3 regions of the Streptomyces sp. NPDC111606 genome follow, and region 1 is predicted to be linked to each of the others. Evidence: predicted binding sites of a transcription regulator. Region 1 holds the regulator's gene; each other region holds the start of a gene.
What was found. Region 1 encodes HrcA, which represses chaperone genes, less so after heat shock. Its sites were predicted from a motif close to TTNGCACTCNGNNNNNCNGAGTGCNAA; they were not measured.

Region 1 (2,266 bases):
GGCACATGTCACACGTCTGAGCGGAGGTGCCGGGGGCAGCCCCCTCACCGTTGCAGGTGTTGCAGACGACGGCCGTGTCGACCTGGATGTCCTTCGTCGTGCCGAAGGCCGCCTCGTCGAGCTCGATCTCCAGCCGGATCATCGCGTCCTGGCCGCGGCGGGTGCGCGAGCGCGGGCCGCGCTGGGACGCCGTACCGAAGAACGCGTCCATGATGTCCGAGAAGTTCCCGAAGCCGCCCGCGCCGAAGCCGCCGGCTCCCGCGCCGCCCGCCTGGGACAGCGGGTCGCCGCCGAGGTCGTAGACCTGCTTCTTCTGCGGGTCCGACAACACCTCGTAAGCGGCGTTGATCTCCTTGAACCGCTCCTGGGTCTTCGGATCCGGGTTGACGTCCGGGTGCAGCTCGCGCGCGAGCCGCCGGAAGGCCTTCTTGATCTCTTCCTGCGACGCGTCGCGACGCACGCCGAGAACGGCGTAGTAGTCCGTGGCCACTTACGACTCCGCCAGGATCTGTCCGACGTACCGTGCCACTGCGCGTACCGCTCCCATCGTTCCCGGGTAATCCATGCGGGTCGGTCCGACCACGCCGAGCTTGGCTACTGCCTCGCCGCCCGAACCGTAGCCGACCGACACGACAGACGTTGAGTTGAGTCCCTCGTAGGCGTTCTCGTGACCGATGCGTACGGTCATGCCCGAATCCCCTGCCTCGCCAAGGAGCTTGAGGAGCACGACATGCTCCTCGAGTGCCTCCAGGACGGGCCGGATGGTGAGGGGGAAGTCATGTCCGAAGCGGGTGAGATTGGCGGTGCCGCCGATCATCAGCCGCTCTTCGTTCTCCTCGACGAGTGTCTCCAGCAGAGTGGAGAGCACCGCCGAGACTGTGCCGCGGTCCTCCATGTCGAAGGCCTCGGCGAGGTCCTCGACGAGCCTGGGCACGTCGGTGAAGCGCCGCCCCGCGACCCGGCTGTTGAGCCGCGCGCGCAGGTCCGCGAGCGAGGCTTCGCCGAAGGGCGCGGGACAGTCGATCATCCGCTGCTCGACCCGCCCGGTGTCCGTGATCAGCACGAGCATCACACGCGCGGGCGCGAGCGAGAGCAGCTCCACATGCCGGACGGTGGACCGGGTCAGCGACGGGTACTGCACGACGGCGACCTGCCGCGTGAGCTGCGCGAGCAGCCGCACGGTGCGCGCCACGACGTCGTCGAGGTCGACGGCGCCGTCGAGGAAGTTCTGGATGGCGCGCCGCTCCGGCGGGGTCATCGGCTTGACGCCGGCGAGCTTGTCGACGAACAGCCGGTAACCCTTGTCGGTCGGGATGCGCCCCGCGCTGGTGTGCGGCTGGGCGATGAAACCCTCGTCCTCCAGGGCAGCCATGTCATTGCGGACGGTCGCCGGGGACACCCCGAGGTTGTGGCGCTCGGTCAGCGCCTTCGACCCGACCGGCTCCTCGGTCCCGACATAGTCCTGGACGATGGCGCGCAACACCTGAAGCCTGCGTTCACTCAGCAACCGCGCACACCTCCAGAAGTCGTCCCCTTGACATTTCGCCTGGCACTCTGCGCTGGTGAGTGCCAACCGTCCCCGGCCAGTGTACGGCGGTGGGGTACGCCCCGGGCAAGGCCGGTCCGGCACCACCGTGCCCGACGGTGGTGTCTTGGTTAGCGTCGCCGTATGACGGTGACTTGGGAAGAGCTCGGGTGGGAACGGCTGGCGGCCGGGGTGGGCAGATGCCGGCTTCCGGGCTGGGACTGCACCGCGGGGCTGGTCGTGGGCCGGGACACGGCGCTCGTGATCGACGCCGGGTCAAGCCTCGGAGAGGGCGCGCGGTTGCGTACGCAGGCCCAGTGGCTCGCGGGTCACCGTGTGACCCATCTCGCGCTGACCCATCCCCACTTCGATCACGTCTTCGGGGCTGCGGCGTTCGCCGGGGCGGAGGTGTACGGCGCGGTGGGCATGGACACGGTGTTCGCGCACGAGCGTGCGGAACTGCGCTCGGACGCCGTGGGCAACGGCCTGGACCCGGACGCGGCGGACGAGGCCCTCGACGCCCTGGTCCACCCCCGGCACCAGGTGAGCGGCGAGTGGACCCTCGACCTGGAGGGCGGCCGCCAGGTCCTGCTGGCGAACGTGGGCCCGGCCCACACGGCCCACGATCTGGTCGTGCTGGTGCCGGGCGTGGCCCCCGGCGATCGGGAGGTCGTCTTCTGCGGCGATCTGGTGGAGGAGTCCGGCGAACCCCAGGCGGGCCCCGACGCCGTACCGTCGCAC
Region 2 (2,266 bases), on a different contig from region 1:
GAGTTCATCGAATTGCCCCCTCCGTGAGAGAAGCGGAGGGGGCAATTCTGTGTGGTTGAGCGAGGTACAGTTGGGGAACGTGCCGCCGATTCACTGGTCGGCTGCCCTTGATTTCTGCCGCAAGCCCGACAAGAAGTAGCCAAAGTGTGCGGGTTTTTTGCGGCTTTTCTTCCGTATGCCGGGTCCGACTTGACCTGAAGTCAGCGGAATTGTCCCCACATTCCCGACCGGTCGTGCCCGGATTTCTCGTCCGATTGACCTGTTGCAGACGGCAGTTGGGCAGATACATTCAGCCGCGGTCGACGCGTTCCGGCGCACGCCCCCGACCGATGGGGGGTGAGGTCTGACCCGGATCCGCGAAGTGTGGATCTGTGCAAGGGCCAGTAATAGGGGAGTTAGGCATGGCTCAGGGCACCGTCAAGTGGTTCAACGCGGAGAAGGGGTACGGCTTCATCGCGGTCGACGGTGGTGCGGATGTTTTCGTCCACTACAGCGCGATCCAGATGGACGGTTACCGCACCCTGGAGGAAGGCCAGCGGGTCGATTTCGAGATCTCGCAGGGCCAGAAGGGGCCGCAGGCGGACATGGTCCGTCTGGCCACCGGCTGAAGCACGCGTCGACTAACAGCAGCGACGTTCTTCTTCGAAGGGCTCGCACCTCCCGGGGTGCGAGCCCTTCGCCATGTCCGGGTCTGTCCGGGTCCTGCCCGGGTCCGGCCCCGGCCCCGCCCCCCTGTTCGCGCACCGCAGAGCGCGCCGCCCGATACCCGAGAGCCGCTTGCACTCGCCTACCCCGAGTGCTAATCATTGGCGTTAGCACTCTGAAGGTGAGAGTGACAAAGAAGGACCGGGTCGGTGAGGCCCGCAGGCCGGGTGGGGCAAGGAACCACCAGGCATGTGAGCCGTCCGTCGCGGGCGCGGGCGCGGTCCGAAGGAATCACCCCCAGTCCTGGAGGGACCACTTCACATGGCCAAGATCATCGCGTTCGACGAGGAGGCGCGGCGCGGCCTCGAGCGCGGCATGAACCAGCTCGCGGACGCCGTCAAGGTGACGCTCGGCCCCAAGGGTCGCAACGTCGTCCTCGAGAAGAAGTGGGGCGCCCCCACGATCACCAACGATGGTGTCTCCATCGCCAAGGAGATCGAGCTCGAGGACCCGTACGAGAAGATCGGCGCCGAGCTGGTCAAGGAAGTCGCCAAGAAGACGGACGACGTCGCCGGTGACGGTACGACCACGGCGACCGTTCTCGCCCAGGCCCTCGTCAAGGAAGGCCTGCGCAACGTAGCCGCCGGCGCCAACCCGATGGCCCTCAAGCGCGGCATCGAGCGCGCCGTCGAGGCCGTCTCCGCCGCCCTGCTGGAGCAGGCGAAGGACGTCGAGACCAAGGAGCAGATCGCCTCCACGGCCTCCATCTCCGCCGCCGACACCCAGATCGGCGAGCTCATCGCCGAGGCGATGGACAAGGTCGGCAAGGAAGGCGTCATCACCGTCGAGGAGTCCCAGACCTTCGGTCTCGAGCTGGAGCTCACCGAGGGTATGCGCTTCGACAAGGGCTACATCTCGGCGTACTTCGCCACCGACATGGAGCGGATGGAGGCGTCGCTCGACGACCCGTACATCCTGATCGCCAACTCCAAGATCGGCTCCGTCAAGGACCTGCTCCCGCTCCTGGAGAAGGTCATGCAGTCGGGCAAGCCGCTGCTGATCATCGCCGAGGACGTCGAGGGCGAGGCCCTGTCGACCCTGGTCGTCAACAAGATCCGCGGCACTTTCAAGTCCGTCGCCGTCAAGGCCCCGGGCTTCGGTGACCGCCGCAAGGCGATGCTGAACGACATCGCCATCCTCACCGGTGGCGAGGTCATCTCCGAGGAGGTCGGTCTCAAGCTCGAGAACACCTCCCTGGACCTCCTGGGCAAGGCCCGCAAGGTCGTCATCACCAAGGACGAGACCACCATCGTCGACGGTGCCGGCTCCTCCGAGCAGGTCGCGGGCCGTGTCAACCAGATCCGCGCCGAGATCGAGAACAGCGACTCGGACTACGACCGCGAGAAGCTGCAGGAGCGCCTGGCGAAGCTCGCCGGCGGTGTCGCGGTCATCAAGGCCGGTGCCGCCACCGAGGTGGAGCTCAAGGAGCGCAAGCACCGCATCGAGGACGCCGTTCGCAACGCGAAGGCGGCCGTCGAGGAGGGCATCGTCGCCGGTGGTGGCGTGGCCCTGCTGCAGGCCTCCCAGGTGTTCGAGAAGCTGGAGCTCGAGGGTGACGAGG
Region 3 (2,266 bases), on a different contig from region 1:
GGGGACTGGAAGGGCACAATGCCCGACATGATCCGCCGGTTCCTGAACAAGGTGACGGCCGAGGGGTTCGCGGTGGCCCGGCTCGAGGACTACCTGTGAGGCGGACGCCCGGTCTGTGGGCCGTGGCGCTCCTGGTGCTGGCTTCCTCAGTGCTCGCCGGGTGCGCGCAGCCGACCGGCCCGGTCGGCCCCGGCGGGGCGAAGCCGGGCGACAGGGCGGCCCACAGCACACGGTCGGCGGACAGCCCGACGCACACGACACAGCCGTACCGCCGCTGGGGCCTGACCACCCCACTCGCCGCGCCACCGCCCCCGCCCGGCCGTCGGCTGCGGCTCGGGCCGCCCGGCGGCCACCCACTGCCCGTCGTGCATCGCGCGCCCACCCGTGACAAGGTCGTCTTCCTCACCTACGACGACGGCGCCGAGAAGGACCCCCGCTTCGTCGACATGGTCCGTGAACTACGGCTGCCCGTCAGCATGTTCCTCACGGACAGCGTGGTGGGCCCGGGCTACGGCCACTTCGCGCGCCTGCGCTCGGTGGGCGCGTCGATCCAGAACCACACCCTCGACCACGCCGCCCTGCGCAGTCTGCCGTACGCCGGCCAGCGCGCCGAGATCTGCGGCCAGCAGAACAAGCTCCGCGCCCGCTTCGGCATCCGCCCCCGCCTCTTCCGCCCGCCCTACGGCACGTACGACACGACCACACTCCGTGCCGCGGCCCACTGCGGGGTGACGGCGGTCGTGCTGTGGCGGGCGGCCATGGAGGGCGACGGCGAACTGACGTACGCGCACGGCCCCGGACGGCTGCGGGCCGGGGACATCGTGTCGGTCCCGTCGGCCGAGCCGGCGGGGCTGACGCTGAGAGAGCGGACGACGAGGCTGCTGCGCGAGATTCAGGAGCGGGGCCTGACGGTGGGCCGGTTGGAGGACTACATCTGAGGGCCAGGCGTCTGAGGGATCCTTTTGGCGCCGGTCCAGGCAAATTCAGCCCGTCCGGCGTTTGAGGACGAGGCCGTCCAGGCCGATGGCGGGGGTCTGGGGGCGGCAGCCCTCAGGCGGCCACGGCAACACCGTTCACCCAAAGCGCGCCCGGTCACCCGAACGCGGCACAGCAAGCGCAGCGAATTAGCAGTCCGCTTGACCGAGTGCTAATCGCGGTCATAGTCTCGGGTCTGGCACTCCCCACTGGAGAGTGCCAACTACGCGACGGGCAGGTCCGGCACCCGCGACGACGGATCCACCTGGTCGCCACCTCAGACAGTTAACCCCGTGAGATCTCCGAAGGGGGAGGTCGGATCGTGACGACCACCAGCTCCAAGGTTGCCATCAAGCCGCTCGAGGACCGCATTGTGGTCCAGCCGCTCGACGCCGAGCAGACCACCGCCTCTGGCCTGGTCATCCCGGACACCGCCAAGGAGAAGCCCCAGGAGGGCGTCGTCCTGGCCGTGGGCCCGGGCCGCTTCGAGAACGGCGAGCGCCTGCCGCTCGACGTCAAGACCGGCGACATCGTGCTGTACAGCAAGTACGGCGGCACCGAGGTGAAGTACAACGGCGAGGAGTACCTCGTCCTCTCGGCTCGCGACGTGCTCGCGATCATCGAGAAGTAAGACACCTCAAGCATTTTTGCTTCCAGCTGCGCCCCTGGCCCCCGCGACCACATAAGAAGCCGGGCGCCCGGGGCGCAGTGTCTTTTTAACCCACAGATTCGAGAGGGCTCCCGCTGTCATGGCGAAGATCCTGAAGTTCGACGAGGACGCCCGTCGCGCCCTCGAGCGCGGCGTCAACAAGCTGGCCGACACGGTCAAGGTGACGATCGGCCCCAAGGGCCGCAACGTCGTCATCGACAAGAAGTTCGGCGCGCCCACCATCACCAACGACGGCGTCACCATCGCCCGTGAGGTCGAGGTCGAGGACCCGTACGAGAACCTCGGCGCCCAGCTGGTGAAGGAGGTGGCGACCAAGACCAACGACATCGCGGGTGACGGTACGACCACCGCCACCGTGCTCGCCCAGGCGCTGGTGCGCGAGGGCCTGAAGAACGTCGCCGCGGGTGCTTCCCCGGCGCTGCTGAAGAAGGGCATCGACGCGGCCGTGGCCGCGGTCTCCGAGGAGCTCCTCGCGACCGCCCGCCCGATCGACGAGAAGTCCGACATCGCCGCCGTCGCCGGTCTGTCCGCCCAGGACACGCAGGTCGGCGAGCTCATCGCCGAGGCGATGGACAAGGTCGGCAAGGACGGTGTCATCACCGTCGAGGAGTCCAACACCTT

Region 2: the regulator HrcA is predicted to act here: its motif matches at 777-803, upstream of groL (chaperonin GroEL).
Region 3: the regulator HrcA is predicted to act here: its motif matches at 1,125-1,151, upstream of groES (co-chaperone GroES).

What each region holds. Positions count from the first base shown of each region.
Region 1 covers NZ_JBVKBY010000001.1:1,060,493-1,062,758, forward strand. Annotated here, with positions in the region: gene dnaJ (molecular chaperone DnaJ) at 1-490, opposite strand, end outside; gene hrcA (heat-inducible transcriptional repressor HrcA) at 491-1,507, opposite strand; gene ACZ7M7_RS04920 (MBL fold metallo-hydrolase) at 1,670-2,266, shown strand, end outside.
Region 2 covers NZ_JBVKBY010000013.1:222,721-224,986, reverse strand. Annotated here, with positions in the region: gene ACZ7M7_RS37415 (cold-shock protein) at 402-608, shown strand; gene groL (chaperonin GroEL) at 967-2,266, shown strand, end outside.
Region 3 covers NZ_JBVKBY010000002.1:39,889-42,154, forward strand. Annotated here, with positions in the region: gene ACZ7M7_RS08120 (polysaccharide deacetylase family protein) at 1-99, shown strand, start outside; gene ACZ7M7_RS08125 (polysaccharide deacetylase family protein) at 96-938, shown strand; gene groES (co-chaperone GroES) at 1,298-1,606, shown strand; gene groL (chaperonin GroEL) at 1,725-2,266, shown strand, end outside.